3 regions of the Curtobacterium sp. MCLR17_032 genome follow, and region 3 is predicted to be linked to each of the others. Evidence: predicted binding sites of a transcription regulator. Region 3 holds the regulator's gene; each other region holds the start of a gene.
What was found. Region 3 encodes HrcA, which represses chaperone genes, less so after heat shock. Its sites were predicted from a motif close to TTNGCACTCGNNNNNNNCGAGTGCNAA; they were not measured.

Region 1: the regulator HrcA is predicted to act here: its motif matches at 5,703-5,729, upstream of groL (chaperonin GroEL).
Region 2: the regulator HrcA is predicted to act here: its motif matches at 7,644-7,670, upstream of groES (co-chaperone GroES).

Annotation. Positions count from the first base shown of each region.
Region 1 is NZ_CP126268.1:3,165,687-3,176,179, forward strand. Features, by position in the region: gene DEI97_RS15055 (response regulator transcription factor) at 1-329, shown strand, start outside; gene DEI97_RS15060 (sensor histidine kinase) at 398-2,107, shown strand; gene DEI97_RS15065 (endonuclease domain-containing protein) at 2,677-3,582, opposite strand; gene groL (chaperonin GroEL) at 4,038-5,660, opposite strand; gene DEI97_RS15075 (cold-shock protein) at 5,894-6,097, opposite strand; gene DEI97_RS15080 (LytR C-terminal domain-containing protein) at 6,348-6,944, opposite strand; gene DEI97_RS15085 (DUF3263 domain-containing protein) at 6,941-7,240, opposite strand; gene DEI97_RS15090 (DUF2332 family protein) at 7,337-8,353, opposite strand; gene DEI97_RS15095 (GNAT family N-acetyltransferase) at 8,353-8,844, opposite strand; gene msrB (peptide-methionine (R)-S-oxide reductase MsrB) at 8,918-9,319, shown strand; tRNA gene DEI97_RS15105 (tRNA-Thr) at 9,413-9,485, shown strand; gene DEI97_RS15110 (hypothetical protein) at 9,535-10,493, opposite strand, start outside.
Region 2 is NZ_CP126268.1:3,322,736-3,333,228, reverse strand. Features, by position in the region: gene DEI97_RS15775 (polynucleotide kinase-phosphatase) at 1-2,485, shown strand, start outside; gene DEI97_RS15770 (uridine kinase family protein) at 2,699-3,307, opposite strand; gene tsaB (tRNA (adenosine(37)-N6)-threonylcarbamoyltransferase complex dimerization subunit type 1 TsaB) at 3,353-3,973, shown strand; gene rimI (ribosomal protein S18-alanine N-acetyltransferase) at 3,970-4,533, shown strand; gene tsaD (tRNA (adenosine(37)-N6)-threonylcarbamoyltransferase complex transferase subunit TsaD) at 4,520-5,575, shown strand; gene DEI97_RS15750 (DUF4190 domain-containing protein) at 5,654-6,277, shown strand; gene DEI97_RS15745 (class I SAM-dependent methyltransferase) at 6,402-7,604, opposite strand; gene groES (co-chaperone GroES) at 7,765-8,061, shown strand; gene rarD (EamA family transporter RarD) at 8,169-9,122, shown strand; gene DEI97_RS15730 (ABC transporter substrate-binding protein) at 9,236-10,493, opposite strand, start outside.
Region 3 is NZ_CP126268.1:1,532,596-1,543,088, forward strand. Features, by position in the region: gene holA (DNA polymerase III subunit delta) at 1-441, shown strand, start outside; gene rpsT (30S ribosomal protein S20) at 1,035-1,295, opposite strand; gene DEI97_RS07195 (pyridoxal phosphate-dependent aminotransferase) at 1,499-2,740, shown strand; gene lepA (translation elongation factor 4) at 2,823-4,670, shown strand; gene DEI97_RS07205 (DUF1990 domain-containing protein) at 4,667-5,314, shown strand; gene DEI97_RS07210 (HAD family hydrolase) at 5,487-6,179, opposite strand; gene hemW (radical SAM family heme chaperone HemW) at 6,209-7,426, shown strand; gene DEI97_RS07220 (DUF4870 domain-containing protein) at 7,470-7,919, opposite strand; gene hrcA (heat-inducible transcriptional repressor HrcA) at 8,040-9,062, shown strand; gene dnaJ (molecular chaperone DnaJ) at 9,113-10,225, shown strand; gene DEI97_RS07235 (16S rRNA (uracil(1498)-N(3))-methyltransferase) at 10,225-10,493, shown strand, end outside.

The DNA.
Region 1 (10,493 bases), 1.6 Mb from region 3:
CGATGAACGACGAAGAAGACGCGATCATCCGCGCCGGCGAACTCACGATGGACCAGGACACGCACGAGGTCACCATCGGCGATGCGCAGATCGAGCTCTCCCCCACCGAGTTCAAGCTGCTCCGCTACCTCATGCTCAACCCGAACCGCGTGCTCTCGAAGGCGCAGATCCTCGACCACGTGTGGGAGTACGACTTCAACGGCGACGCCGGCATCGTGGAGTCCTACATCTCGTACCTCCGTCGGAAGCTCGACCAGTACTCGGCCGAGCCGATCATCCAGACCAAGCGTGGCTTCGGCTACATGCTCAAGGCGACCAAGGCCTCCTGAGCAGTCACAGCTGACTGTCGGCGGCCGTCGGGTTCTCCCCGGCGGCCGCCGCTTACTGTTGGGGAAGCATGCACGCGCGAATGAGTCACTGGTGGGACGCGATCTCCCTCCGCACCAAGATCACCGGGATCACCGTCCTCCTGGTCGCGCTCGGCCTGCTCGTCGCCGGGCTCGGCACGATGACGGTGCTGAGTACGTACCTGATGCGGCAGCTCGACACGCAGGTGACGACCACGAGCTCGCAGCTCGAAGGCCAGAACGTCAGTGACGGTGAGCAGTACTGCAAGCTGTCGATGGTGCTCGAGAAGAGCTCCTACGTCGCCGCGTACGACGGTCGTGGCAAGCAGATCTGCGACACGGAGTCGCCGTCGCAGCCGGACGTCTCCCGCGTGCGCTTCTCGTCGGCGGCCTCCACCTCGGCGCCCTTCAGCCTGTACGACGAGCAGCACAACCACGAGTGGCGTGCCCAGGTCATCCCCGCGAACCTGCAGAACCTCTCCACCGGGGCCACCGAGACCGGCTACGTGCTCGTCGCGGTCTCCAGCGCCGGCACCGACCAGACCATCGCGCAGTTCACCGTCATCTTCCTGCTGTTCGGCATCTCGGTGATCCTGCTCGGGGCGATGCTCACGCGCCTCCTGGTCACCGCCACGTTCGACCCGCTGCGGAACGTCGAGGACACAGCTGCCCGCTTCGCTGCCGGGGACTTCAACCAGCGCCTCGACGCGGACACCCCGAACACCGAGGTCGGCCGGCTGAACCGCTCCCTCAACGCCATGCTCGAGCGGATCGACGACGCGTTCGAGGACCGCGAGCGCACGATCGACCAGATGCGCCGCTTCGTCGGGGACGCCTCGCACGAGCTCCGGACGCCGCTGGTGTCCCTCCGTGGGTACGCCGAGCTCTACCGGATGGGTGCGCTCCGCAAGGAAGAGGACGTCGCGCAGGCGATGGACCGCATCGAGAAAGAGGCCAAGCGCATGGGCCTCCTGGTGCAGGACCTGCTGCAGCTCGCCCGCATCGACGAGTCGAAGCCGCTCGAGCTCGGCCCGGTCGACCTCGTCACCATCGCCCGCGACTCCGCGCTCGACACGATGGCCTCCAACCCGGACCGTGAGATCCAGGTCCTGGTCGAGGACTCGCTGACCGGCGAGAACGTCCCGCAGGCGGTCCGGCCGATGAGCTCCTTCGGTGCCGCCGTCGAGGTCTCCGGCAGCCCGTCCGTCCCCGCCTCGCCGCCGCTCAACACCACCGGGCCGATCGCGTTCTCACGTCAGACGATCGCGCGCCTCAGGGCTCGGCGCACCCGGGCGATGAGCCTCGACACCAAGAACCCGACCGACGAGACCACTCCCCTGCCGACGATCGTGCTGCCCAAGCGGCCGCCGATCGTCCTGGCAGAGGAGAACAAGGTCCGCCAGATCGTCACGAACCTCATGGGCAACGCCATGCGGTTCACCGAGCACGACGACCCGATCGAGATCGGCATCGGCGTGGACGACGAGCGCGAGATGGCCCACATCGACGTCATCGACCACGGTGAGGGCATCCCGCCGCAGTTGCGCGATAAGATCTTCCAGCGCTTCTGGCGTGCCGACACCTCGCGCGCGCGGGACACCGGCGGCTCGGGCCTCGGACTCGCGATCGTGTCGGGCATCGTGCACGCGCACCACGGGTCGGTCGAGGTGTTCGACACCCCGGGCGGCGGTGCCACCTTCCGCGTGTGGCTGCCGCTGCTGCCGCGCGAGGGCGCGCCCGCCACTCCCGCCCTGTCCTGACGGTCGGCGCACCTCCGCCTCCGCCCGCGCCGAGGTCGCACGAACTGCCGCGGTAGCCCGCTCCAGGCGGCACTTCGTGCAACCTCGGCGCCGGTTAGACGGCATGTCGTGCAACCCCGCCGGTCGCATCTCGGCCTTGGCCTTGGCCCTGGCCCTGGCCGGGGGCCCGCCCGCCGTCCAGGTCGCGGAAACTGCTGCCCGCCCCCGTCGCGAGCTGCACTTCGTGCAACCCGGACGCCCGCCTGACGGCCTGTCGTGCGACCTCATGGGGAGCGGCCCGGGAGGCCCTTCCACCGCCCGTCGTCGAGGTCGCAGGACCTGCCGCCCACCCCCGTCGCGAGCAGCACTCCGTGCGACCCGGGCGCTCGCCTGGTGGCCTGTCGTGCGACCTCGCCAACTGCGCCCTGCCACCCTCGGCCGGGAGGCCCTTCCACCGCCCGCCGCCCAGGTCGCGGAAACTGCCGCCCACCCCCGTCGCGAGCAGCACTCCGTGCGACCCGGGCGTCCGCCTGACGGCCTGTCGTGCGACCTCGCCGAGCCTGACCGCCCCGCGTCGCGGTGAAGTCGACTCACGATGCTGACGCAGAGCCTCGCGCTGGACTCCGCCGCCGTACCGCGAACGCCTGGCGGAGTCGCTCGAAGACCAGTGCCGGACGGGACGCGTCGAGGGCAGTGGCATGCACGACGAGCCATCCGTTGACGACGAAACCGTTGTCGCGCCGTTGATCGTGCTGGAACACTTCGCGGTCGCGATGGTGGTCACCGTCGTACTCGAAGGCGATCCGGTACTCGGGCCACGCCATGTCCACACGACCGAGGAACGTCCCGGAAGGGTCCTCGACGTCGAGGTTGAGCACGGGCTCCGGGAATCCGGCGTCGACCAAGGCGAGCCGGAACCATGTCTCCATCGCTGATTCCGACCCGGCGCGGACGAGTTCGATGGCGGCTCGTGCCACGCGGACGTGACGGTGGCCCGGACGGATCGATGCGGCAAGCCCGTCGATGGTGGTCAGAGCGCTCCTCCCGACGAGGTGGTCACCGACCGCGACCAGATCACGGAGCCCGAGCACGGAAGCGCACTCCCACCAGGCCTGTTCCGGGGTGCTGCACCGGACTCCTCGGACCGTGGTCATCGGGGCGTCCGCTCGGGCCCGGTGGCCGGTCACGCCCGGGCGGCGCATCAGCGATCCGCGGCCGGCCGTGGAGACGTGGTTCCGATCCTGTTCCCGCCCGGGCAGCGGTGCTCCCCACAGGCGCGCCGCCGTGGTGTGACTGAAGAACTGGTCGGTTCTAAGGACGAGTGAGAGCGCGTCCACCAGCGTCCCCTCGTACCCGCGACCGACGCGGACCCCGTGGACGGGTCGTTGCAGATCGCGGCGACGAAGTCGTCCTGGGTCGAGGCCCGAGGACAGCGCGTCGCGAACACGGAAGGGCTGCGCGTCGAACGGGCTCGGGAGGGGTCGTGGCTGCACCATCTCGACAGTCTCGGGAACGCGGCGGCGGACCGAGCCGACGGCTCCCGTTCCCTGTGGAGAACGACGTGATGTGAGCCTCCAGTGCAGGAGCCTGCAAGTCGCGCACTCGCGAACCGCGCGGTCGAGCGTTCCCGAGGTCGCGAGACGCGCCGCAGCCTGCGCATCCAGGTCGCGAGACGTGCCGCAGGCCGCTCGGCCTGCCGGCAGTTCGAGCGACCTCGACGATCGGACGGTGGAGATGCCGGCCCGCCGGCCCACCGGTGGCACAGTCCTCAAGTCGCACGACACGCCACGGACTCTCCACCGAGGTCGCACGAAGTGCCGCCTCGGGACGCGGCGGGCGGCAGTTCGTGCGACCTCGGCCGCCGCCGCAGGGCGCCGGCCGCAGGCCGCCGGGCACGCGGAAGGGCCCCCGCACGAGAAGCGTACGAGGGCCCTTGCCGAGCAGGTCCGGACTAGAAGTCCATGCCACCCGTGGGGTCGCCGGCCGGCATGGCCGGGTTCTTCTCCGGCTTGTCGGCGACGACGGCCTCGGTCGTGAGGAACAGACCGGCGATCGAAGCAGCGTTCTGCAGCGCCGATCGCGTGACCTTGGCGGGGTCGATGATGCCCGCGGCGATCAGGTCGACGTACTCGCCGGTCGCGGCGTTGAGGCCCCAACCGGACTCGAGCTCGCGGACCCGAGCAGCGACGACACCCGGCTCGAGACCGGCGTTGAGCGCGATCTGCTTGAGCGGCGCGTCGATGGCGACACGGACGATGTTCGCGCCGGTCGCCTCGTCGCCCTCGAGCGAGAGACCGTCGAGCGCGACCTTGCCGGCCTGGATGAGGGCGACGCCACCACCGGCGACGATGCCCTCTTCGACGGCTGCCTTCGCGTTGCGGACGGCGTCCTCGATGCGGTGCTTGCGCTCCTTGAGCTCGACCTCGGTCGCGGCACCCGCCTTGATGACGGCCACGCCACCGGCGAGCTTCGCGAGGCGCTCCTGGAGCTTCTCGCGGTCGTAGTCGGAGTCGGTCGCCTCGATCTCGGAGCGGATCTGACGGACGCGGCCGGCGATCTGCTCGGCGTCGCCGGCACCCTCGACGATGGTCGTCTCGTCCTTGGTGATGACGACCTTGCGGGCACGACCGAGGAGGTCGAGCGTCGCGTTCTCGAGCTTGAGGCCGACCTCTTCCGAGATGACCTGGCCGCCGGTGAGGATCGCGATGTCCTGCAGCATGGCCTTGCGACGGTCGCCGAAGCCCGGGGCCTTGACGGCGACGGACTTGAAGATGCCACGGATCTTGTTCACGACGAGCGTGGCCAGGGCCTCACCGTCGACGTCCTCGGCGATGATCAGGAGCTGCTTGCCCGCCTGGATCACCTTGTCGACGACCGGCAGGAGGTCCTTGATGTTCGAGATCTTCGAGTTGACGATCAGGACGTACGCGTCTTCGAAGACGGCTTCCTGACGCTCGGGGTCGGTGACGAAGTACTGCGACAGGTAGCCCTTGTCGAAGCGCATGCCCTCGGTCAGCTCGAGCTCGGTGCCGAAGGTGTTCGACTCCTCGACGGTGACGACACCTTCCTTGCCGACCTTGTCGATGGCCTCGGCGATGAGCGCGCCGATGGTCGGGTCAGCGGCCGAGATCGACGCGGTGGCGGCGATCTGGTCCTTGGTCTCGATCTCCTTGGCGTCGGCGAGCAGCTGCTCGGAGACGGCCGCGACGGCCTTCTCGATGCCGCGCTTCAGGGAGATGGGGTCGGCGCCGGCCGCGACGTTGCGCAGGCCTTCACGGACGAGTGCCTGGGCGAGCACCGTTGCGGTGGTCGTACCGTCACCGGCGACGTCGTCGGTCTTCTTGGCGACCTCCTTGACGAGCTCCGCACCGATCTTCTCGTACGGGTCGTCGAGCTCGATCTCCTTGGCGATGGAGACACCGTCGTTCGTGATCGTGGGGGCGCCCCACTTCTTCTCGAGGACGACGTTGCGGCCGCGCGGGCCGAGCGTCACCTTCACGGCGTCGGCCAGCTGGTTGAGGCCGCGCTCGAGGCCGCGTCGGGCCTCTTCGTTGAAAGCAATGATCTTTGCCATGTGAGTTCTTCGTCCCTCCCGGACGTCGTCATCGGGGTCGTTCTGGCACTCAGTGTGACCGAGTGCCAAGCCCGATTCTGGCACTCGCCACCCGAGAGTGCAACACAGTCTGGAGGCTCGCCCCGCTTCCACAGGTCGGCCCGGCCCGCAGCGGCCACCCACATCACGGCAGCGCCACATGACGAACGCGCCGCCCCCGACGGGGACGACGCGTTCGCGAGCGGTTCGGCGACTCAGGCCGGACGGACCGACTCTGCCTGCGGGCCCTTCGACCCAGTCCCGACGTCGAACGTCACTGCCTGGCCCTCTTCGAGGACCTTGTAGCCGCTCATGTCGATGGCCGAGTAGTGCACGAACACGTCCTGGCCCCCTCCATCCACGGTGATGAAGCCGAAGCCCTTCTCGGCGTTGAACCACTTCACGGTTCCGTTGGCCATGTTCCTTGCTCCCTGCGGTACTGCTGGTGCGAACGACGACACCATCGCAAATGGCGTCATCGGGTCAGAGCGCTGTCGCCTCGCCCGCTTCCGCAGCCGTTCCTCGAAGTGAGGACCTGTCGCGAACACGGGGTGACCACTGGTGACTCTGACCGAGTGTCACGATTTCGGCAAGGGGTGTGACACGTATTTCACGCAGCGATCCACGATCCGCAACGTGCCGGAAACACAGGGCCGCGGAACGGGGATCTCAGCCGGCGTAGTCCGCCCCGAGGACGACCGAGACGTCCGCGTTCGGGAAGGCCGACGACCGCTGCACCGCCGAGGTGCCGAGCGACTTCGCGATGCCCTCGGCCAGCGCCGCCTGGGACTCCTGCTGGTAGTAGACGATGGTCTGCGTCGAACCGGTCGTGCCGGCGTCGCCCGTGGACGTCACCTTCCAGCCCGCGCCGGTGAGCTTCGTCGACGCGTTCGCCGCGAGCCCCGTCGTCGAGGTGCCGTTCAGCACGACGAGGGTGGTCGCGCCCTGGTCGGTCGGGGAAGCGGCCGCGGCCGCCGGCGAGGACGCTCCACCGGACGGCTCCGACCCGGCCGAGGCACTGCTGGTCGGGGTCGAGGTCGCCGACGCGGACGGTGCCGACGTGGCCCCACCACTGCCCTCGGTGAACTGCACGCTGCCGTTGGCGAGGGCGAGCACGAGGACGCCGACACCGACCAGGACGCCGGTGGCGAGGGCCGCCCAGGCGAACACGACCCAGCCGCCACCCCGACGGGCGGGACCACGGTGCGCGCCGACCCGGGGGCCGTCGGTGACGTCGTCGAACCGGTCTCGCGGGAATCTCGTCATCGTTCCTCTTCACGTCCTTCGTGGTCGGCCGGGGGCGCGACGAAACTGCGGGCAGCGCGGGCGCTCGTCCGGGCCCGGCGGAGACGCTGCAGCCGGGTGACCAGCTGCGGGTCGTACGCCAGGGCCGCCGGTGAGTCGATCACCCGGTTCAACACCTGGTAGTACCGCGTCGGCGACCAGTCGAACTCGACGCGGATCTCGGCTTCCTTCGTCCGGTCGTGCCGTGCCCGCTCGTGCTCGAACGCGAGCACGTGCTTGGCGAGCTCGGTGAGCTCGTCGGTGGGGAGGGCGGTCACACTGGTTCCGATCGCGGACGGGTTGCAGGTCTCGCACATCGTAGGGGCGCTCGGCAGGTCGACCCTGGCACGGCGTTGGACTGTCGCGGAACCCGCTCAGCCGAGCGTCCGGCCGAACCACCGGACCCGGGTGCCGAACGCGTCGGACACGGCGAGCGCCCGGCCGTCGAGGGAGAGCGTCGCGAACGCGTCCGGATCGGCGGGGTCGACGTCGGGCGGCAGCGTCGCCGCGACCCCGGCGAGGATCCCGGTCCGCTCGAGCGCCACCCAGCGCACGCCCCGCGCACGCAGGCGGTCGACGAGCTGCTGTCGCCCGGCACCCGGCACGTACACGAGGGTCCCGGTGGTCATGACGACCGGCTCGCAGCCGTCCGGCAGGGCGTCGAGGGCGCGGTCCAGGTCCTCCGGCACGCGGCCACGGATCCGGACGGGAGGCTCCACCAGCGTCGCCCGCAACGCCTCCGCCATCAGGGCGGTCCGGTCCTTCGCCTCGGGCGGGACGGCCTCGACGAGTCGCTCGAGTGCTCCCGGCGCCGCGGGGTCGATCGGGTTCGGGTCGAGCGCCACCCGCGCCCCGATCCGGATCGGCCGCGCTGCCGGTCCTGGAGGCGTCCCGGTGACGTCGGCGACCAGGTGCACGGCGGGACCTGGCACCGCGGTGTGCACCCGGACGAGCGGACTCGGTGCTCCGTCCGGACGGTCGCGCTGCCGGTGGTCGAGCGTCACCCGGTCCGGGATCGAGCAGAGCCCGGCTGCGGCGCCGACGTCGAGCAGGCCGAGCGGTCGGCCGGTGGCTGCGGCGAGCGCGGCGAACACCGGCACGACGGGGGCGAGCCGGCGCGGGTCGTTGGCCTGCACCGTGGCGGTGGTGAGGGCTGCGACCAGGGCGGGGCGGGCCTCCCGTCCGAGGGCACGGAGCGACCCGGCGTCCGTCGGGTCGGCGCCGAGGCGTCGGGCGACCGCGAAGAGGAGCTCCGGCTGTCGCTGGGTGGCGGGGACCTCCTCGAGGAGCGCGACCAGGTCGTCGTCGAGGGAGCGAGCCCAGGCTCCGTACGCGGGTGAGACGGGCGCGATCCGGTCTGCGTAGGTGCGGTAGCGCTGCCGGGTGTCCATCAGGAGGCCGGGCGGTACATGCCGACGTGGGTGATGCCGGCCTCGTCGTAGGGTGCGCCGAAGCGGACGAAGCCGTGGCGTTCGTAGAGCGCGGCGACGTACTGCTGGGCGTGCAGGACGAACGCCTCGTGTCCGTGTTCGGCGAGGACGGCGGCGACGAGCCGGCCGGCGACGCCCTGTCCGCGGTGGTCCGGGTGGGTGGCGACCCGGCCGATCACCCGGGTCGGTGCGGCGCTGTCGGCGGGGTGCGGTTCGGCGGCGGCCGGCCGGACCAGGCGGAGGTACCCGGTGACCACGGTCTCGGTGTCACCGGTCAGCCGCTGCTCGGTCCACCAGTGCTCGGTGTCCGGGTCGCGGTCGCGGCCGTCGAAGTCCTCGGCCGTGACGCGCTGTTCGAGGGCGAACACCCGGTTCCGCAGCCGGACGATGTCGTACAGTTCGTCGGTCGTCAGGTGTTCCCAGCGGGCACGGTGGACGGAATGACCGGACATCCCGCGGAGTTTAGTCCAGCGACGCACGATGACCGGTCGACACCCGTTCCGGTCGGAACCAGGAGGTACGCACATGGCATACAACGTCGACAAGTCCGACGCCCAGTGGCGCGAGGAGCTCTCGCCGGACCAGTACGCCGTGCTCCGCCAGGCCGGCACCGAGCGCCCGTGGACCGGTGAACTCCTCGACGAGGAGCGCGCCGGCGTCTACACGTGTGCGGCGTGTGGTGCGGAGCTGTTCAAGAGCGGCACGAAGTTCGACTCCGGCTGCGGTTGGCCGTCGTTCTACGAGTCGGTCGACCCGGCGGCGGTGCAGCTGATCGAGGACAAGTCCCTCGGCATGGCCCGCACCGAGGTCCGGTGTGCGAACTGCGGCGGCCACCTCGGCCACGTGTTCCCGGACGGCTTCGGGACCCCCACGGGCGACCGCTACTGCATGAACTCGGTCTCGCTCAACTTCTCGGCCGAGAAGTAGGCGCGGAGCAGGACCGCTGACGGCGCTCGGACTCCGGTCCGGGCGCCGTCGTCGTGTGCCACACCCCGGCCTGCCGGTACGATGGGCGGGTCAGCCGGCATGGCGCAATTGGTAGCGCACCGTACTTGTAATACGGGGGTTGCGGGTTCAAGTCCCGCTGCCGGCCCTACGAACGCAAGCGCCCCTGGTGGCGTCTGGTGTGGCCCCCGCTGAGTTCAGCGCCGCTCGAGGTACTCGCACGGCAGCGTCACGACCCACGGTGACCGGTCCGGCGCCTGCCGCAGTCCCACGGTCCTGCGGTTCCCGCTCGCGCACGCCTCGCGGGCAGCGGGGACCTGCGAGGTGATGGTCGGCCCGTCGGACCGCCCCGCGTGGCCGGTGTCGTGGTGGTGCACCACGAGCGTCAGTGCCACGGCGACGGCGAGAGCGATCGCGACGGCGCGACGGAGCCGGTGCCGCCCCCAGATCGCGTCCGCGGTGACCACGAGTGCGAGGAGCAGGAAGCCCGAGCTGACGGTGGCGTACCGGATCGGGCCGAAGTGCGCGACGTGGTCCGCGAGGCCCTGCGTGAAGAGGAACCCGTCGGCAGGGGTGACGAGCAGTGCGGCTGCCCAGAGCGCGGCGGCACCGAGGACGGTCGCGGACACGAGCCAGCGGTGCCCGGCCTGCCCGGCCACGATCGCGGCGACGGCCACGGCGACGCACACCACGGTCAGGGCGACGACCGGTGCCGTCCCGGCGTCGGCGATCATCGTGGACACCGCATCGAGCCGGGTCGTCCACACCGTGGTGAGCGGAACGGACACGAAGCCGACGACGACGTCCGCGATCGTCACCGGGCCCGAGGTGCCGTAGCTGATGGCTGGTCGGGGGAACGCGACGACGGTGGCGACCTGCGCGGCTCCGGCGGCCAGGAACGCGGCCACCACGGGCCACTTCCGGCGGTCCCGGATTCCGGCCAGGAGCAGCGGGGCGAACAGCAGGGCCTGGGTGTCGCTGAGCACGACGGCGACGACGAGCACGGCGGTGCCGGCCGACGTCCACCACGACCTGGGGACGGCGAGCAGCACCACGGGGACCAGCAGCAGCAGGAACGAGTGCAGGTTGTTCATCGTCCCGAGCGCCTCACGTGGCGCGGTCGGGATCAGCGGGGGCACGGCGGCGAGCAGGAACG
Region 2 (10,493 bases), 1.8 Mb from region 3:
CTCGAACGACGAGGACGACCAGGCCGCGACCCCCGCCGCCTTCGAGGCGCTGAAGCACATCGCCGCCCAGCGACTGCGTGCCGGACTGCTCACCGTCGTCGACGCGACGAACGTGCAGGCCGAGGCCCGTCGCGACTTCGTGCAGCTCGCCCGCGAGCACGACGTGCTGCCGGTCGCGATCGTCCTCGACGCCCCCGAGTCGGTCTGCATCGCCCGGAACGCCGCCCGCACCGGTCGGGACTTCGGCCCCGAGGTCATCCGACGCCAGCAGGGGCAGCTCCGCCGCGGGCTCAAGGCCCTGGGCAAGGAGGGGTTCCGCCGCGTCCACGTGCTGCACGGCGAGGACGAGATCGCCGCCGCCACCATCGTCCGCGAGCCCCTGCTCAACGACCGCACCGGCGAGCACGGTCCCTTCGACGTGATCGGGGACGTGCACGGCTGTCGCTCCGAGCTCGAGACGCTCCTCGGCCGGCTCGGCTGGACCCTGGTCCGCGACGACCTCGGCCGACCCGTCGACGCCGTGCACCCGGAGGGCCGTCAGGCGCTGTTCCTCGGCGACCTGGTCGACCGCGGCCCGGACTCCCCGGGGGTCCTGCGGCTCGTGATGGGCATGGTGCGGAACGGCCACGCCCTCGCCGTCCCCGGCAACCACGAGGACAAGCTCGTCCGTGCGCTCGACGGTCGCAAGGTCCAGACGTCGCACGGGCTCGCCGAGACCCTCGCCCAGCTCGCCGCCGAACCGGACACCTTCCGCGACGAGGTCCGCGAGTTCTGCCGCGCGCTTGTCGGCCACCTGGTGCTCGACGACGGCCGGCTCGTCGTCGCGCACGCCGGGCTGAAGGAGCAGTACCAGGGCCGGGCCTCCGGCCGGGTGCGGTCCTTCGCGCTCTACGGCGACACCACCGGGGAGAGCGACGAGTACGGCCTGCCCGTCCGCCTGCCGTGGGCGGACGCCTACCGCGGGAAGGCGACGGTCCTCTACGGCCACACGCCGACGGTCGACGCCGAGTGGATCAACGGCACGATGTGCCTCGACACCGGGTGCGTGTTCGGCGGCAAGCTCTCCGCGCTCCGCTACCCCGAGCGCGAGGTCGTCCAGGTCGACGCCGAGCGGGTCCACTACGCCGCCGCCAAGCCGCTCGAGCCGCTGCGCGGACCGGGCACGTCGATGACGGGTGCCGACGGTGCGGAGGTGGGGCGTGCCTCCAGTCCGGCCGGGAGGCCCGTGGCCGGCCCCGCCGCACCGCGCCGCGTCCCCGGGCTGCTCCCGATCGAGGACGTCACCGGCAAGCAGATCGTCGAGACCCGTCATCACGGTCGGATCGGCATCCGTGCCGAGAACGCGGCCGGCGCCCTCGAGGTGATGAGCCGGTTCGCCGTCGACCCGCGCTGGCTGCCGTACCTGCCGCCGACGATGAGCCCGGTCGCGACCTCGGCGCACCCCGACCACCTGGAGCACCCGGACGAGGCGTTCGCGTACTACCGGGGCCAGGGCGTCGACCACGTGCGGATGGAGGAGAAGCACATGGGCTCCCGCGGCACCGTGCTGCTCGCACGCGACCCGGACCGCTTCGGGGCGCCGGCGGACTGGAACGGCGTCGTGACCACCCGCACCGGCCGGGCGTTCTTCGACGCCGCCGACTCCCGGACCTTCCTCGGACGGCTCGACGCAGCGGTCGAGGCAGCCGGCCTCTGGGACGAACTGGAAACCGACTGGCTGCTGCTCGACGGCGAGGTGCTGCCGTGGGCGGTCAAGGCCGAGGGCATGATCCGCGACTGGTACGCCGAGGTCGGTGCCGCTGCCGGCGGGGCGTTCCCGGACGCCCTGGCCGCGCTCGCCGCAGCACGTGACCGCGGCATCGACGTCACCGACCTGCTGGCCCGGACCCAGCAGCGCGCCGTCGACGCCACCGCCTACACCGAGTCCTACCGCCGGTACGCCGACCCCGCGACCGGCCTCGACGACGTGCGGTTCGCGCCGTTCCAGGTCCTGGCCGCCCGGGGACGGACGTTCGCGGACCGGACGCACGGCTGGCACATGGCGGTCGCCGACCGCCTGGCCGCCGCCGCGCCCGACGTGGTGCGGGCGACCCGGTCGCTGCTCGTGGACGTGCGGGACGAGACGAGCCGTGCGGCCGGGGCCGAGTGGTGGCAGGACCTCACCGGCGCCGGGGGCGAGGGTGCCGTCGTGAAGCCCGAGTCGAACCTGACCCGCGGGCCGAAGGGGCTTGTGCAGCCGGGAGTGAAGGTCCGCGGACGGGAGTACCTGCGGATCATCTACGGGCCGGAGTACACCGAGCCGGGCAACCTGGCGCGCCTGAAGGACCGGGACCTCGGGCACAAGCGGTCGATGGCGCTCCGCGAGTACGCCCTCGGGCTGGAGTCGCTCGAGCGCTTCGTAGAGGGGGAGCCGCTGTGGCGCGTGCACCAGGCCGTGTTCGGGGTGCTGGCGATGGAGTCGGAGGCGGTCGACCCGCGGTTGTGAGCGGTCGCGGGCTGAGGTTCGCGCTGAGCGACAGTCCTCGTGGCCGGCGGCCCGAGTGCGGTCGCTCAGCGCGAACCACGCTGGCGGTCGCTCCACCGTGTCAGAGCGTCGGAGGCGGGATCACCCAGGCACGCTACTGTCGATGCACAGTCCCGCAGTCGAACGGCTGCTCGGGTTCTGGAAGCCGTCGTAGTCCCTCGGGTCACGGCGGGTTCACCCGTCTCCGGGCATGCGGATGTCCGACCGTCGAACCCGCGAGCGGTACCGGATGTCTGCGGACTCCCGCGGGGCGAAACGCTCGGCGAAGTCGCGGTCGTTCGGGATCCAGACGTCGCGCCACAGGTCGTCATGCGAGCGTCCGAGTTCGCGGTCCCGAGCGATCCCTCGCCGGGCTGCCTCGTCGAGGTCGACGTCGCACCAGACCGCCAGGTCCAGGAGCCCCCGGACCTCCGGGTGGAAGAGCCCGATCAGGTCGACGACGAGCAGGTCGGTGGTCGGCAACGGCTCCGGTGCTCCGAGCGTGTGGGCGGACCAGTCGAACCGGCGGAACGTGCTCGCCCGACCGGCGCGGTGCGGCTCGAGGACCTCGGCAGCGAGCCGCAGGCGCTCGACCCCGTCCCAGTCCGTCGACCGCCGGTGAGAACGGGTCGGATCGAGGAAGTCGTCACCCCGGATCCGGACCGCCCCGGGCAGCGCGTCGACGAGCGCACGGGCAAGGGTCGACTTGCCGGACCCGCAGTGGCCGGACACCCCGACGACGAGCGGCGACCGTGCCGATCCGCGGAGTGTCCGGACGTGCTCGAGCAAGGCATCGCGGTCCATCCCGTCAGCGTAGGGCGGGCGCCGGTGCGCGCCTACGATGGACGGGTGCTGCTCGCGATCGACACCTCTGCCGGGACCTCGGTCGCCGTCGTCGACCCGTCGACCCGTCGGGTCCTGGCCGAACGCGAGACCGAGGACACCCGTCGTCACGCCGAGGTGATCGGCCCGTTCCTCGACGAGGCCCTGCGCGCCGCCGGCATCACGCCCGCCGACGTCACGGCAGTCGTCGCCGGCATGGGCCCCGGACCGTTCACCGGCCTGCGCGTCGGCATCGCGGCCGCCCGCACGTTCGCCGCTGCCCGGGAAGTCCCGTTCCTCCCGCTCGTCAGCCACGACGCCGTGGCTGCCGGTCAGCACGGCCCCCTCGTCGTCCTCACCGATGCCCGCCGCCGCGAGGTCGCGTGGAGCGCCTACGACGCCGACGGCGTCCGCGTCGCCGGCCCGGGTCTCGCCAGGCCGGCGGATCTGGACGACGTGCTGCGTGCCTCCCGTCCCAACCTCGTCGACTGGCCCCGGCACACCGCCGTCACGATCCCGGCCGGGAGGCTCGGGGTGCTCGCCGCCGACCGGCTCGCCTCCGGCACGCCCCTGGCCGCGGACACCCCGGTGTACCTGCGGGAGCCCGACGTCACCGTCCCCGGCACACCGAAGCGGGTCGCCCGGTGACGCTCGCCCTGCCGGACGGCCTGCGCCTGCGTCGGGCGCACCCGGCGGACCTCGACGACGTCATGTGGCTCGAGCGCGTCTCGTTCCCCACCGACGCGTGGTCGTCGTCGCAGATGTCCGAGGAACTGCACTCCCCGCACGGGTACTACGTCGTCATCGAGACCACCGGCGACGACTCCGCGCCCACGGTCGTCGGGTACGCGGGCCTGTCGTCGCTGCCGGGCAACCCGGTCGCCGACGTGCAGACCATCGCGGTCGCCGCCGAGCAGCGTGGGCGGGGCCTCGGCCGGCTGCTCTTCACCGAGCTCCTGGACGAGGCCGGACGCCGTGGCGTGCACGAGGTCTTCCTCGAGGTCCGCGCCGACAACCCGGTCGCGCAGACGATGTACGCCGGCTTCGGGTTCACCCACATCGCCACCCGGCCGCGGTACTACCAGCCCGACGGGGTCGACGCGTGGGTGATGCGTGCCGCACTCGAGCCCGCGGCGCCTGCGGTACCCACGGGTCCGGGCTCCGGTCCCGGCCCGATCGGACAGGAGGCCCTCGATGAGCGCGACTGAACCCCTGGTGCTCGGCATCGAGACGAGCTGCGACGAGACCGGCGTCGGCATCGTCCGCGGCACCACCCTGCTCGCCAACGTCATCGCGTCGAGCATGGACGAGCACGCCCGCTACGGCGGCGTCGTCCCCGAGGTCGCCGCCCGTGCGCACCTCGAGGCGATGACCCCGACCCTGCAGCAGGCGCTCGCGCAGGCCGGCGTAACGCTCGACGAACTCGACGCCGTCGCCGTCACCGCGGGCCCCGGGCTCGCCGGCGCCCTGATGGTCGGGGTCGGTGCGGCGAAGGCGCTCGCGGTGGCCACCGGCAAGCCGCTGTACGGCGTCAACCACCTGGTCGGCCACGTCGGGGCGGACGTGCTCCGACCGGACGGCTCCGAGATCGACCTGCCGACCGTGGCGCTGCTCGTCTCGGGTGGTCACACGTCGCTGCTCCTCGTGCGGGATCTGGTCGGGGACGTCGAGCTGCTCGGCGAGACCATCGACGACGCCGCGGGCGAGGCCTTCGACAAGGTCGCCCGACTCCTCGGCCTGCCGTACCCCGGCGGCCCCCAGATCGACCGGGCCGCAGCGGACGGCGACCCCACGGCGATCCGGTTCCCGCGCGGGCTGACGCTGCCGAAGGACATGGCGGCGCACCGCTACGACTTCTCGTTCTCCGGACTGAAGACCGCCGTCGCCCGCTGGGTCGAGCGCTGCCGTGACGAGGGCCGGGAGGTCCCCGTCGCCGACGTCGCCGCGAGCTTCCGGGAGGCCGTCGTCGACGTGCTGCTCACCAAGGCACTGAACGCCTGCCGGGACACCGGGGTCGACCGGCTGCTCCTGGGCGGTGGGGTCGTCGCGAACGCCCGACTGCGGCAGGTCGCCGAGGAACGCTGCGCCGCCGCCGGTGTCGCCCTGCGGATCCCGCCGTTCGACCTGTGCACGGACAACGGGGCGATGATCGCGGCCGTCGGGGCACGGCTCGTTGCCGAGGGCCACGCGCCGAGCGACCTCGGCATCGCCGCGGACTCCACCCTGCCGGTGACCACCGTCCAGGTCTGACCTCGTCTCCTGAACCGCTCAGGGACGCCTGTGGGAAGATCTTGTACGGCGGTCGAGTGGCTGCCAGGAGGGTGCGACGTGTCCGATCTGAACGACCGATCGAAGCCGGACGAGACGTCCGGACAGGCGCGGCAGGACCCGTACGGGCAGCAGAGTCAGGGCTGGCAGCAGCCGGGGCAGTACGGCCGGCCGCAGCAGCCGGCACCGTACGGCCAGGCGCAGCAGCACGGCCAGCCGCAGCAGCCCGGCCAGGCGCAGCAGTACGGCCAGTACGGTGCCGCTCAGCAGAACCCGTACGGCGCGCACGACCCGTACGCGAAGCAGAACCCGTACGCGGCGCCGCAGTACGGCGCCGGTGATCCCTACCGGGCCAGTACCCACAACCCGTACGCCCCGCGGCCGACCAGCACGCTCGCGATCCTGTCGATCGTCTTCGCCTTCGGCGGCATCGTCCTCGGGCCGCTCCTGATCCTGACGAGCCCGGCCGGCGCGATCATGGGCCACGTCGCCCTCGGTCGCATCAAGCAGACGGGCGAGCAGGGGCGGGGTCTGGCGCTCGCCGGCATCATCGGCGGATGGGTGTTGACCGGCCTCTTCATCCTGCTCGTCATCGCGCTCATCGCGATCATCGCCGCCTCGCCCGGCTCGGTCGGGTCTGAGTGGGACAGCTCCGGCGGTGGTGTCGGGGCGCTCATCGGCTGACCCGGACCGATCCCGCCGCGACGCGCGACGAACGCGCCGCGGGACAGCGCCCGGCGCGCGACACCGCCCGGCGCGCGACACCGCCCGGCGCGCGACGAGCGCGGGACACCGCCCGGCGCTCTGCTCAGCCGGCCACGTCGGTGAGCCGCTCGCACAGGACGGCGGTGTGTCGTCCCTCCAGTCGGGTGAGTACCAGCGTCACGCGACCACGGCCCCGCAGACGCAACCGCTTGCGGAACTCGGCGGGGTCGACGTCGACCCCGCGCTTCTTGATCTCCACGGTCCCGATGTCGTCCGCGGCCAGCCGTGCGGCCAGGCGCTTGACGTCGAGCGGCATCGTGTCGAGCACGCGGAAGCCCTGCGCGAACGGGGTGACGACGGCCTGGTCCGAGGTGACGTACGCGATGCCCTCGGAGAGCATCCGGCCGTCGATCGAGCGGGCGAGGTCCCCGATCAGACGCGCGCGGATGACGGCGCCGTCAGGCTCGTAGAGGTAGTCCCCGAGCGGTCCGACCTCGACGTCCTCGGCGTCGGCGGCGCCGGTCAGCTCGGCGATGCCGTGCGGGCCGACGACGGTCGCCGCCCGGCGGATCCCGGGGCGGGCGAGGGGGCCGAACCACAGGGCGAGTTCGACGACCTCCCGGTCGACGGAGGTCCACTGCGCCTCGGCCGTGTCGGGGATCAGGTCGCGGTCGATGCCCGGGCCGAGCTTCACGCCGGTCGGGGTGGTCGTGGCCGCCGCGAACACGGTGTCGAGCGAGGGTGACCAGTCATCCGGGTCGGCCAGGCGTCGGGTGTCGGAGTGACCGCTGGTCCGCCGGGCCGGGTCCATCCAGACGCCGTCGACGGTGGACAGGTCGAACGCGGCGGCGTCCCCGAGGGTGACCCGGGCGTTCGGCCACGGCGCCAGGTTGTGCGTCGCGACGGCAGCCGTCACCTCGTCGCGGTCGACCGCCGTGACGTCGAGGTCGAGCGCCGCCATCGCGAGCGCGTCCCCGCCGATCCCGCAGCCGAGGTCGGCGACCCGCTGCAGTCCGGCGGCGGCGAAGCGCCCGGCGTGCTGCGCGGCGACCTGCAGCCGGGTGGCCTGCTCGAGGCCCGCCTCGGTGAAGAGCATCCGCGCCGCGAAGTCGCCGAACTTGCCGCGGGCCTTCTGCCGCAGCTTCGCCTGGGTCAGGACCGCCGCCACCAGGGCGGGGTCGTGGCCCTCGGCCCGCAACCGGGAGACCACCCGGACGATCTCGCCACCGTCGGAGACCGAGGGCGTACGGTCGAGCAGGTCCATCCCGGCCGGGGTCAGCAGCTGGGTGAGTTCGGCGGCGTCCATGCCCTGATCCTCCCAGGCGGCGGACACGGCCGTGGCGCACTGGCACTCGGATTGACCGAGTGCCAGTGACGTCCTACAGTTGGGGTTGGCACTCTCCCGAGGGAAGTGCCAACCCGGTTTTCGTCAGTACCGAACACGTACCGAGAAAGAAGAGGTCACCGTGGCCGTCAGCATCAAGCCGCTCGAAGATCGCATCGTCATCCGTCAGGTGGAGGCGGAGCAGACCACCGCGTCCGGTCTGGTCATCCCGGACACCGCGAAGGAGAAGCCCCAGGAGGGCGAGGTCGTCGCCGTGGGCCCGGGTCGCATCGACGACAACGGCAACCGCGTGCCGCTCGACGTCGCTGTCGGCGACAAGGTCATCTACTCGAAGTACGGCGGCACCGAGGTCAAGTACTCGGGCGAGGACCTGCTGGTCCTCTCCGCCCGCGACGTCCTCGCGGTCATCGAGCACTGACACCTGCTCCACGAACGCCCCGTCGGCCTGGCCGGCGGGGCGTTCGTCGTCTGCCGGGAGGCCCGCCACCAGCACCCGACGTCGGCTCGCCTTCCTAGGATGGTTCCGTGAGTGAACCGAGTCCCACGCGCCCGGCGCGCAGCGAGGCATCCGTCGGCGTCGTGCAGGCGCTCGTCGCCTACGGACTCTGGGGCCTGATGCCCCTGCTCTTCGCCGCGATGGCCCCCGCCGGCGCGTTCGAGATCGTGTCGTGGCGGATCGTCTTCGGCCTGGTGTTCTGCGCCGTCGCGATCCTCGCCACCCGCTCCTGGCTGCGGACCCGTGCCCTGCTCGTGCAGCCCCGGGTGATGGGGATCATGGGCATCGCCGCCGGACTCATCCTGGTCAACTGGACCGTGTACGTCGCCGCGACGACCACCGGCCACACCGTCGAAGCGGCCCTCGGGTACTTCATCAACCCGCTCGTCACCATCGCCCTGGGCATCGTGGTGCTCCGCGAGCGCCTGCGTCCGCTGCAGTGGATCGCGGTCGGCATCAGCGTCGTCGCGGTCGTCGTCATCGCGGTCGGCTACGGGCGGATGCCGTGGATCTCCCTGGCGCTCGCGTTCTCGTTCGGGCTCTACGGCCTGGTGAAGAAGCGCGTCGGCGGCACTGTCGACGCCCTGAGCGGGCTGACGATCGAGACCGTGTGGCTGCTGCCGATCGCCGTCGGGGCGCTCGTGGTGCTCGGGGTGACCGGGCTCGCCGGTGGCGTGACGTTCGCGAGTGCGGGCGGCGTGCACGTCCTGATCACGGTGCTGACCGGGCCGGCGACCGCGGTGCCGCTGCTGCTGTTCGCGTCCTCGGCCCGTCGGGTCAGCCTGTCGACGCTCGGGTTGACGCAGTACCTCGCCCCCGTGATGCAGCTGCTCGTCGGGGTGCTCGTGCAGCACGAGGCGATGTCGCCCTCGCGGTGGGTCGGCTTCGGCGTGGTGTGGTTCGCGCTGGTGCTGCTCACGATCGACTCGTTCACCGCTGCGCGGCGGAGTGCCCGACGTGTCCCCGTGCCGGAGCCGGCCTGAACTGACGGGGGCGGGGCGGGCCTCCCGTCCGTCCCCTGTCCGGCCGGTGCCGGGTGCACGCGAACGGCCCCCGGCAGCTGCTGCTGCCGGGGGCCGTCGTGGTGCTGGTGCGGTTACTTCGAGACCGAGCCCTGGATGGCGCTCTGGTAGACCGGCTTGTTGTCCTTGTCGAACTTGTAGATGCCGATGTAGGCGCTCGACGGGTCGTTCTTCTTGTCGAACGGGCCGATGCCGGACGGGCCGGTGTAGTGGATGTCCTTCCCACTGTCCAGCAGGGCCTTGCAGTCCTTGAACGTCGAGCACTCGGTGCCACCGTCAGCGCCGGACACCGCAGCCATGTTGGCCTGGATGGTGCCGGAGTCGGTGCCCTTGCCCTTCACCGCGGCGAGGGCGGCGAGGGTCGTGGCGTCGTAGGACTCAGCCGCGTACGAGAAGTCCGCGAGGTCCTTGCCGGAGGACTTCTTGTAGAACGCGACCAGACGCTGCTTCAGCTCGTCCTTCGGGCTGGCACCGGGGATGGTGCCCTGGGCGCCGTCGAGGGTGCCCTTGTCGAAGTCCTTCGAGTAGTCCGCGGTGTTGCCGTCGGACATGTAGATCTTCGCCTTGTTCCCCTGCGAGACGAGCTCGGGGATGATCGACTTCGTCTCGTCGAAGGCCAGGACGACGATCGCGTCGGGCTTCGTGGCGAGTGCCGCGGTCACCTCGGACGAGAACGTGGTCTGTCCGGGCGGGAACTCCTGGCCCTTGCCCTTGGCGCCGTAGACGACCTGGCCGCCGGCGGCCTCGACTGCCTGCTGGACGGAGTTGCGGAGACCGGTGCCGTAGGTGTCGTTGAAGACCAGGAACGCGACCTTGGCGTTGCCGTCACCCGTGATGAGCTGGCCGAGCGCCGAGCCCTGCACGGAGTCCGGCGGAGCGGTGCGGTAGTAGTGCGACGAGTAGCCGGACAGGTCGGTCGCCGTGTTGGCCGGCGAGATCTGCACCATGCAGTTGCTCGTGAGCTGGTCGATCACGTTGAGCGTGACGGACGAGGACTCGGCGCCGATGACGACCGGGACCTTGGCGTTGACGAGCTTCGTCGCGGCCGAGCTCGACACGGTCATGTCGTTGCTGTCGCCGGAGTCGGTGGCGGGGTCGATCGTGACGTCCTTGTCGAGCACGCCACCAGCGGAGTTGATGTCCTCGACCGCCAGGCCGACGCCGGACTCGGCGGGCGGGTTCAGGTAGGCGAGCGACCCGGTCAGCGGCAGGATCGTGCCGATCTTCAGGGGGTCGGTGCCGGGCGACGAGGGGGCCTGGCAGCTCGCGGCCGGGTCCTTCTTGGCACCGCCGGCCGAGGCCGACTCGGAGGAGCCGCCACCGGCGTTGCTC
Region 3 (10,493 bases):
CTCGCCGACGAGGCTGCTGAGATCACCGACCGCACCGTCGACAAGTACTACGGCGGCCGCGTCGAGACGAACGCGTTCAAGGTCGCTGACATCGCCCTGGCCGGACGATCCGCGCCGGCCATCGTCGAGCTCCGGCACGCCCTGGCGACGGGCGAGGCCCCGGTGCCGATCGTCGCCGCGTTCGCGAGCAAGATCCGCACGATGGCGAAGGTCAGTTCCTTCCGCGGGTCGAGCGGCCAGGCGGCCTCGGCGCTCGGCATGGCGCCGTGGCAGGTACAGCGAGCCCAGCGCGACGTCGCCGGCTGGAGCGAAGCGGGCCTCGCGAACGCCATCATGAGCATCGCGACCGCCGACGCCGCGGTGAAGGGCGGATCCCGCGACGCCCACTTCGCGCTCGAGGTGATGGTCCGCACCATCGCCCGACGCGGCGAGGAGCGCTGACCGGCACCGAGCCTCCCGGCCGTCGGCGGAGCGGCCCCGCCCACCCTGCTGCCGGCGCCCGCCGGCCCCGCGTGGTGCCGATCGGCTGCGCCCAACCGGATCCCGCTCGAACCGCGGCATCCCGTGGTTCGGGGTGGTTGCTGTTGCGCGCAGCCGAACGGAACCGGCCTGAGCGCGGCTCGCACCCGGGGTAGCGGGGGCGGCCGGGGCGCCCGCCGGCACCGCGTGGTGCCGATCGGCTACGCCCAACCGGATCCCGCTCGAACCGCGGCATCCCGTGGTTCGGAGTGGTTGCGGTTGGGCGCAGCCGAACGGCACCGGCCTGAGCGCGGCTCGCGCCCGGGGCAGCGGGGGCGGCCGGGGCGCCCGCCGGCGCCGCGTGGTGCCGATCGGCTGCGCCCAACCGGATCCCGCTCGAACCGCGGCATCCCGTGGTTCGGGGTGGTTGCTGTTGGGCGCAGCCGAACGGAACCGGCCGCGGCGTCGGCGCCGCACCCGCCCCCGCGGCCCCGCCCCCGGGAACGACGAAGGCCCCGCACCATCGGTACGGGGCCTTCGTCAGCGCCTCAGAACTGAGGCAGCAGGTCGAGGACTCAGAGAGCCGAGACCTTCTTCGCGATGGCCGACTTGCGGTTCGCGGCCTGGTTCTTGTGGATGACACCCTTGCTCACGGCCTTGTCGAGCTTCTTCGCCGCGAGCGACAGGGCGGCAACGGCCTTGTCCTTGTCGCCCGTGGCGATCGCCTCGTTGGTGTGGCGGATGTACGTCTTGAGCTCCGACTTGTACGCCTTGTTGCGGTCGGTGGCCTTCTGGTTGGTCTTGATGCGCTTGAGCTGCGACTTGATGTTCGCCATGCGTGTTGCTCCTGGTTTCGTCTCGGACGGGTGGTTGCGATCCCGGGTAGAGGGGCCCTTCGTCGCATCGCGTTCCACCCGTGGGCGACGGAACGCGTAAGCCAGCGACAAACGTTACCAGGCCGACCCGTCCGGACCAAAGCCCGACACGGTCAGCGTGGCGCCGAGTCCGGTGCCTGAACACGAGCGGATACGGTGTCGACATGCCGTCCCTCGCACCCCGCATCGACACCGTCCCGCCGTCGGGCATCCGCCGGGTGTTCGAACAGGCAGCCCTGCTCGACGACGTGACGATGCTCGTGATCGGCGAGCCGGACGTCCCGGTCGCGAAGCACATCGGTGACGCCGCACGTCGCGCGTGGGCCGAGGACCGCACCGACTACGGGCCGAACGGCGGCATCCCGCAGCTGCGGCACGCGATCCAGGACAAGCTCCGTCGCGAGAACCGCGTCGAGGCGGACCTCGAGCAGATCTGGGTCACGGTGGGCGCGACCCAGGCGCTGTTCACCGCGATGACGCTCGTGCTCTCGCCCGGCGACGAGGTCCTGGTGCCGGACCCCGGCTACACGACCTTCACGATGAACGCCCACATCATCGGTGCGGACCCGGTGCCGTACCAGCTGTCGCCGGCGCACGGGTTCGAGCCCGACCTCGCGGCCCTGGAGGCGCGGATCACCGACCGCACGCGCGCCATCATCGTGAACTCCCCGTCCAACCCCCTCGGCACCGTCTTCGGCGAGCAGACGCTGCGGGACCTGTTGGCGCTCGCGAAGCGCCACGACCTGTGGGTGATCAGCGACGAGGTCTACGAGTACTTCACCTACGGCACCCGGCACGTCAGCCTGGCGTCCCTCGACGAGGACGACCGGGTCTTCTCGGCGTTCTCCTTGAGCAAGACGTACGCGATGACCGGGGTGCGGGTCGGCTACCTCGTCACGCCGAAGGGCCTCGGCCCGACGATGCGGACCGTGCAGGAGTCGATCATCAGCTGCGTCGCGGAGCCCGACCAGTGGGCGGCCCTCGCGGCGATCGTCGGCGACCACTCGTCGGTGCAGGACGCCCGCGAGCACTACCGCGAGAACCTCGAGATCGCAACCGGGGTACTGGACGCCGCCGGCATCCGCTACAACGACCCACAGGGCGCGTTCTACCTGTGGATCGACGTCTCGCACGCCACCCAGGGTGACGTCGCCGAGTGGGCCCTGGCGTTCCTCCAGCGCGAACGGGTGGCGGTCGCGCCGGGCAGTGCGTTCGGCCGGACCGGTGAGGGCTGGATCCGGGTCTGCCTGGCGGCGTCGGCCGAGGACCTGCGTCACGGACTCGGCGCGCTGCCGGTCCCCACCGCCGGAACCCACGCGACGGACGCCCCAGCGACGGACGCCCGAGCGACCGACGCCCGAGCGACGGACGCCCCAGCGACCGACGCCCCGGCGACAGGCGCCTGACCAGGGTCCGCCCGCCCGGTGCGCGCCGCCGAGGCGTGAGCATGGGACAATCGACGGACCGTCCGACCCACCCCGAGGAACCGTGAGCCCACAAGCATCTGCGCCGCTCGAGCCCGCCTCGACGCCGGCCGCCGCGATCCGCAACTTCTGCATCATCGCGCACATCGACCACGGCAAGTCCACGCTGGCCGACCGCATGCTCTCGATCACCGGCATCGTCGAGGACCGGGCGATGCGCGCGCAGTACCTCGACCGGATGGACATCGAGCGCGAGCGCGGCATCACCATCAAGTCGCAGGCCGTCCGCATGCCGTGGGAGCTCGACGGTGAGACCTTCGCGCTGAACATGATCGACACCCCCGGGCACGTCGACTTCTCGTACGAGGTCTCCCGCTCCCTGGCCGCGTGCGAGGGCGCGATCCTGCTCGTCGACGCCGCGCAGGGCATCGAGGCGCAGACACTCGCGAACCTGTACCTGGCGCTCGAGAACGACCTCGAGATCATCCCGGTCCTCAACAAGATCGACCTGCCGGCAGCCGAGCCGGAGAAGTACGCCGCCGAGCTCGCGCAGCTCATCGGCGGCAAGCCGGAGGACGTCCTCCGCGTCTCCGGCAAGACCGGCGAGGGTGTCGCCGAACTGCTCGACCGCGTCGTCCGCACCGTGCCGGCCCCGGTCGGCACCGTCGACGCCGCACCCCGCGCGATGATCTTCGACTCGGTCTACGACAGCTACCGCGGTGTCGTCACCTACGTGCGCATGATCGACGGCTCGATCAAGCCGCGCGAGAAGGTCCAGATGATGTCGACCAAGTCGACGCACGAGATCCTCGAGATCGGGGTGTCGAGCCCCGAGCCGACCCCGACGAAGGGCCTCTCGGTCGGCGAGGTCGGGTACCTCATCACCGGTGTGAAGGACGTCCGCCAGTCGAAGGTCGGCGACACGGTGACGAGCGCACTGCGTCCGGCGACCCAGGCCCTGCCCGGCTACACGGACCCGAAGCCGATGGTCTTCTCGGGCCTGTACCCGATCGACGGCAGCGACTACCCGGTGCTCCGCGAAGCGCTCGACAAGCTCAAGCTCTCCGACGCCGCGCTCGTCTACGAGCCCGAGACCTCCGTCGCGCTGGGCTTCGGCTTCCGCTGCGGCTTCCTCGGCCTGCTGCACCTCGAGATCATCACCGAACGGCTGTCGCGCGAGTTCGCCCTCGACCTCATCACCACCGCCCCGAGCGTGGTCTACGCGGTCACGACCGAGGACAACGAGGTCACCGAGGTCACGAACCCGTCCGAGTTCCCGACGGGCCGCATCCTCGAGGTCCGCGAGCCGATGGTCCGTGCCGCGATCCTGGCGCCGAAGGACTACGTCGGCGCGATCATGGAGCTCTGCCAGCAGCGCCGCGGCTCCCTGCTCGGCATGGAGTACCTCGGTGAGGACCGGGTCGAGATCCGCTACGAGATGCCCCTCGGCGAGATCGTGTTCGACTTCTTCGACCAGTTGAAGAGCAAGACCCAGGGCTACGCCAGCCTGGACTACGAGCCCACCGGTGACCAGGCAGCCGACCTCGTCAAGGTCGACATCCTGCTGCAGGGCGACCAGGTCGATGCGTTCAGCGCGATCGTGCACCGCGAGAAGGCGTACGCGTACGGCACGCTGATGACCGAGCGGCTGCGCAAGCTCATCCCGCGCCAGCAGTTCGAGGTCCCGATCCAGGCCGCGATCGGCGCCCGCATCATCGCCCGCGAGAGCATCCGCGCGATGCGCAAGGACGTCCTGGCGAAGTGCTACGGCGGTGACATCACCCGCAAGCGCAAGCTCCTCGAGAAGCAGAAGGAGGGCAAGAAGCGCATGAAGACGATCGGCCGGGTCGAGGTCCCGCAGGAGGCCTTCATCGCCGCCCTCTCCGGTGACGTGGAAGAGAAGAAGAAGTGAGCCGCGGACACCAGCACCGCACGGCGCTGACCTACGGTGCCGTCGGGGCGACGCAGGCGTCGGACCTGATGACCTACCCGCCGGAGGGCTTCGTGCCCGCCGAGTCCCGCGCACGCATCGGGCACGGCGACCAGCGGTTCGAGACCGCCGTCATGCAGGCGCTCACCTGGCAGATCCAGGAGCGCAGCGGCATGGGCGTGCACGTCGAGGACACGCCCGAGGACGACGAGGTCCGCTACAACCCGGTGACCTTCGACGAGCAGGGCGTCCCGATCGCGCCGGCTTCGATCGGCACGCCCCGGGTCGAGAAGACCACGCCCGACGGCACCCCGCTCATCACGGCGGGCACCACGGCGACGCTGACGATGCACGCCTTCGGGCAGACGGTGCAGGCACCGGTCCGGGTCGTCGCGATCATCGACGAGCGCGACCGCAAGGGCTTCGCGTACGGCACGCTCGACGGCCACCCGCTCTCGGGCGAGGAGTCATTCGTCGTCGAGCGCACGCCGGACGGCTCGGTCTGGCTGCAGGTCCGCCAGTTCTCGCAGCCAGCCAGTCGCAAGTGGCGCTTCGTCGCGCCGTTGCTGCGCCGCCAGCAGCGGGTGATGGCGGAGAAGTACCTCGCCGCCCTGCGCGGCGACTGACCCGACGGCGTGACCGGTCCCGGTGACCGGTCACGTGCCTCCCGGCCTGGAGGCCCGCCCCGCGCCCGTCAGGCAGCCGCGCGCCCGTCAGGCAGCCGCGCGCCCATCAGGCAGCCCCGGGCCCGTCAGGCAGCCCCGGGCCCGTCAGGCAGCCCCGCGCCCGCCGGCCTGCTCAACCGAGCGGCGCCAGCCCCGCGATCGCCTCCTCGATGAGTCCCGCGTCCTGGACGCAGTCCCGCGCGACGGCCACGGCGCTCGTCGCCCGCAGCGCCGCCACGTCGTACGCGCCGGTCGCGACCGCGACGAACGGGATCCCCACCGCGTCGGCGGCCTCGCCGTCCCGCGGGGTGTCGCCGACGATGACCGCCCGGGATCCGGACAGCGCCGCAGCCGCGACGGCGGTGACGCCGGCCCGCTCGACCTCGGTGTCCCCGAAGTACGAGTGCTCCCAGTCGAAGACGTCCACGTCGAAGCCGGCGCCGAGCAGCTTGACGCGGGCGCGGTAGGCGGAGTTGCCGGTCAGCAGGCCGTTCCGCCACCCGAGGTCGGCGAAGCGCCGGACCAGTGCGAGGGCACCCGGGGCGGGGGTGCGGCGGTCGCCGGACCGGTGCCGTTCCTCGGACAGGTCGCGGAGGTGGCCGCTGACGGTCGGGACCAGGCCGTCGTCGAGCCGGTGGGCGCGGACGTGCTCGACGATGATGCCGGCGTCGGTCCGACCGTGCTGGTGACCGACGAGCTGCGGGAGGTCGCGGCCGAGCGCCCGTTCGAGCGCCAGGTGGTACAGGTTCCCCGGAGACGCGGCGTTGCGCACGAGGGTGCCGTCGATGTCCCAGAGGACCGTGGTGGTGACCGGCTGGTGCTCCATGCCGTCCATGATGACGGACAATGGTCTCCATGCCGAGTGCTCTCCCGATCGCCGATCCCGCTCCGTCGGACGGACTGGTCGCACCGGCACCCGGAGCGGGCGACGTCCCGTTCGGCGTCTACGTGCACGTGCCCTTCTGCCGGGTGCGCTGCGGCTACTGCGACTTCAACACGTACACGGCGTCCGAGCTGCGCGGGGTCCGGCGTGACGACTACGCCGGCCACGCCCTGCGGGAGATCGCGTTCGCCGACCAGGTGCTCGAGCGCTCCGGCGTCCCGCGCCGCCCCGTGTCGACCGTGTTCTTCGGCGGCGGCACCCCGACGATGCTGCCGGCGTCCGACCTGGCGATGATCCTCCGGGCGATCGACGACACCTGGGGGATCCTGCCCGGGGCCGAGGTCACGACCGAGGCGAACCCGGACTCCGTCGACGCGGACTCGATCGCGACGCTGCAGCGTGCCGGTTTCACGCGGATGAGCTACGGCATGCAGTCCGCGGTGCCGCACGTCCTCGCGACCCTCGACCGCACCCACGACCCCGAGCGGGTGCCGGTCGTGGTGGACCTGGCGAAGCAGCAGGGCCTCGACGTCAGCCTGGACCTCATCTACTCGACGCCGGGCGAGTCGCTCGACGACTGGCGCACCTCGCTCGACGCGGCGATCGCCTGCGCCCCGGACCACGTGTCCGCGTACTCGCTCATCGTCGAGGACGGCACCGCGATGGGTCGTGCCGTGTCCCGCGGTGAGCTGCCGGCGCCGGACGACGACCTGGCCGCCGACATGTACGAGCTCGCCGACCAGGTCCTCGGCGACGCCGGGTACGACTGGTACGAGGTCTCGAACTGGTCGCGCGGCCCCGAGCACGCCAGTCGGCACAACCTGTCCTACTGGAAGGGCCACGACTGGTGGGGCATCGGCCCGGGCGCGCACTCCGCCGTCGCCGGCACTCGCTGGTGGAACGTCAAGCACCCGGCCGCCTACGCGGGCAAGGTGCTGCAGGACGTGTCCCCGGCCGCCGGCCGCGAGACCCTGGACGACGAGACGCGCTACGTGGAGCGGGTCCTGCTCGCGGCGCGGGTCCGCGGTGAGCTGCGGGTCGACGAGCTCCGCCAGGAGGCCCGTGGTCGCGTCGCCGGCCTCATCGCACGTGGTCTCGTGGACGGCCGGGCGGCGCTCGGGGGGACGCTGGAGCTGACGCTGTCGGGCCGCCTGCTCGCCGACGCCGTGGTGCGGGACCTGCTCGACTGAGCGGACGGGGAGCGCTGCACGTGCTCCCTACTGCACGTGCTTCCTACCGCTTGATGAACTCGATCGAGAGCGGGTAGCGGTAGAACTGCCCCTGGTTCGCCGCGAGGGCGGCCAGGACGCCGAACACGATCGACACGATCCCGGTGGCCGCGATGACCAGGATCCCGATGCCGAGCACCGAGGTCAGGACGCCGGCGAAGTAGGCGATCGCCATCGTGATGTGGAAGTTCAGCGCCGCACGAGTGTGCTCGCGGACGAAGTTCCCGCGGTCGCGCAGGACGAAGTAGGCGATGACCGGCACCAGGACGTTGGAGAAGATCCCGCCGACGTGCGTCAGCGTCGCCCAGAGGCGCTGGTCCTCGGGGCTCATCGGCTGCGGGGGTCGGTAGCCGGACGGGTACTGGTCCCCGGGCTGCTTTCCGCCGCTGTACTGCCCACCGGGGTACTGGCCTCCCGGGTACTGCCCACCGCCGGGTCCGTGTCCGTCGCTCATGCCCGCAGCGTACCGAGACGCCCGTGGAGAAGTCCCGTCTCGTCGGCGGTCGGGCGTAGGATCAGCACTCGGCAGGTGAGAGTGCCAGCGGGTACGGATCGACACGAGCGGAGGGAACCGATGGTCAGCGAACGGAGCCTCGAGGTCCTCAAGGCCATCGTGCGCGACTACGTGGCCTCCCGCGAACCCGTCGGCTCGAAGACCATCGTCGAACGCCACGCCTTCGGCGTCAGCGCCGCGACGATCCGCAACGACATGGCGCAGCTCGAGGACGAGCAGCTCATCATCGCCCCGCACACCTCGTCCGGCCGGGTGCCCACCGACAAGGGCTACCGGGTGTTCGTCGACCACCTGGCCGCGGCCCGACCGCTCTCGGGGGCGCAGCGCCAGGCGATCGAGACCTTCCTCGGCGCCTCCAACGACCTCGACGACGTCCTCACCCGCACCGTCCGGCTGCTCAGTCAGCTGACGAACCAGGTCGCACTCGTGCAGTACCCGACGATGGGCCACGCACGGGTCCAGCACGTCGAACTCGTCCGGCTCGCCGACACCCGGTTGATGGTGGTCCTCATCACCGACACCGCCCGGGTCGAGCAGCGGGTCATCGAGACCGACGTCCCCTTCGACGAGTCCGCGCTCTCCGAGCTCCGCACCCTGGTCAACGGCGCGACCGTGGGCCTGCTGCTGCAGGACGCCCCGCGGGCCCTCCGCGAGATCCCCGGTCAGCTCCGGCCCGCGGTCCAGCCGCTCGCCGGCGTCGTGGTCGCGAGCCTGGTCGAACAGGTCGCCGCGAACCGGCAGGACCGCCTGCTGATGGCCGGTGCCGCGAACCTGGCGAAGAGCGAGCAGGACTTCTCCGGCGGGCTCTTCCCCGTGCTCGAGGCGATCGAGGAACAGGTCACCCTGCTCCGGTTGTTCGGCGAGATGCAGGTCGACGACATCGCGGTGGCGGCGAGCATCGGGCGTGAGAACGCCGAGTACGGTCTCGACGCCACGAGCATCGTCGCCGGCGGCTACCTGGCCGCCCGCGGTGAGATCGCCCGACTGGGCGTCCTCGGTCCGACCAGGATGGACTACGGCACGAACATGGCCGCGGTCCGTGCGGTCGCCCGCTACCTGTCCCGGCTGCTCGGCGAGAACTGACCGCCGGACACCCCTCCACCCCGTCCACCCACGCACCCCCTGAGGAACACTTGGCAGACCACTACGACGTCCTCGGCGTCCCGCGCGACGCCTCCGACGCCGACATCAAGAAGGCGTACCGGCGGCTCGCTCGCGAACTGCACCCGGACGTGAACCCGAGCCCCGACGCCGCCGAACGCTTCAAGGACGTCACGCACGCGTACGACGTCCTCAGCGACCCGGAACAGCGCCGTCGCTTCGACGCCGGCCCCCAGGACGGCGGGTTCGGCGCCGGTGCCGGCGGGTTCAGCGACATCTTCGACGCCTTCTTCGGCGGCGGGGGTGGCGGTGGCGGCCGGGGGACCGGTCCGCGCAGCCGTGCCGAGCGCGGTGGCGACGCCCTGCTCCGGCTCGAGGTCGACCTCGACGAGGTCGTCTTCGGCACGCACAAGGACCTCGAGGTCGACACCGCGGTGCTCTGCGACACGTGCGGCGGCTCCTGCTGCGCACCCGGCACGAGCCCGCAGACGTGTGACATCTGCGGTGGCTCCGGCCACATCCAGCGCCAGGTCCGCTCGCTGCTCGGCAACGTCGTGACGAGCGCCCCGTGCGGCACCTGCCGCGGTTACGGCACCGTCATCCCGAACCCGTGCCCGACCTGCCAGGGCCAGGGCCGCGTCCGTGCCCGTCGCACCGTGCCGGTCGACGTGCCCGCCGGCGTCGATTCGGGCCTCCGCCTGCAGATGCCCGGTCAGGGCGAGGTCGGCCCCGCCGGCGGTCCGGCCGGCGACCTGTACCTCGAGGTCCGGGTGCGCCACCACGACGTCTTCAGCCGTGACGGCGACGACCTGCTCGCCACGCTCGAGGTCCCGATGACCGACGCGATCCTCGGCGCCACGACGACGATCGACGGGCTCGACGGCCCGGTCGAGCTCGAACTCCGGCCCGGTGTGCAGAGCGCCGACGTCCTGGTCATCAAGGACCGCGGCGTCACGAAGCTCCGCGGCTCCGGTCGCGGTGACCTCAAGGTCGGCATCCAGGTCGTCACGCCCAGCAAGCTCTCGCACAAGGAGCGGCAGCTGGTCGAACAGCTCGCGAAGTCCCACAAGGCCGGTGCCCCGCAGCTGTCCCGCTTCCAGCAGGGCATGTTCGGCAAGCTCCGCGACCGGTTCTTCAACTTCTGATGGCTTCGCTCTACCTCGTCGACACCCTCGACGACGTGACGGTGGGCGGCCAGGTGTCGCTCGACGGCGCCGAGGGTCGCCACGCCGTCAAGGTGTCGCGGGTCCGCGTCGGTGAGCAGCTCCGGCTCTCGGACGGCCGCGGCACGGTCGTCGCCGGCACGGTCGCGTCGGTCGGCAAGGACTCGCTCCTGCTGACCGTCGCGTCCGTCGGCGTCGAGCCGGCGCCGCGTCCGTCGCTCACCCTCGTGCAGGCGCTCGCCAAGGGCGG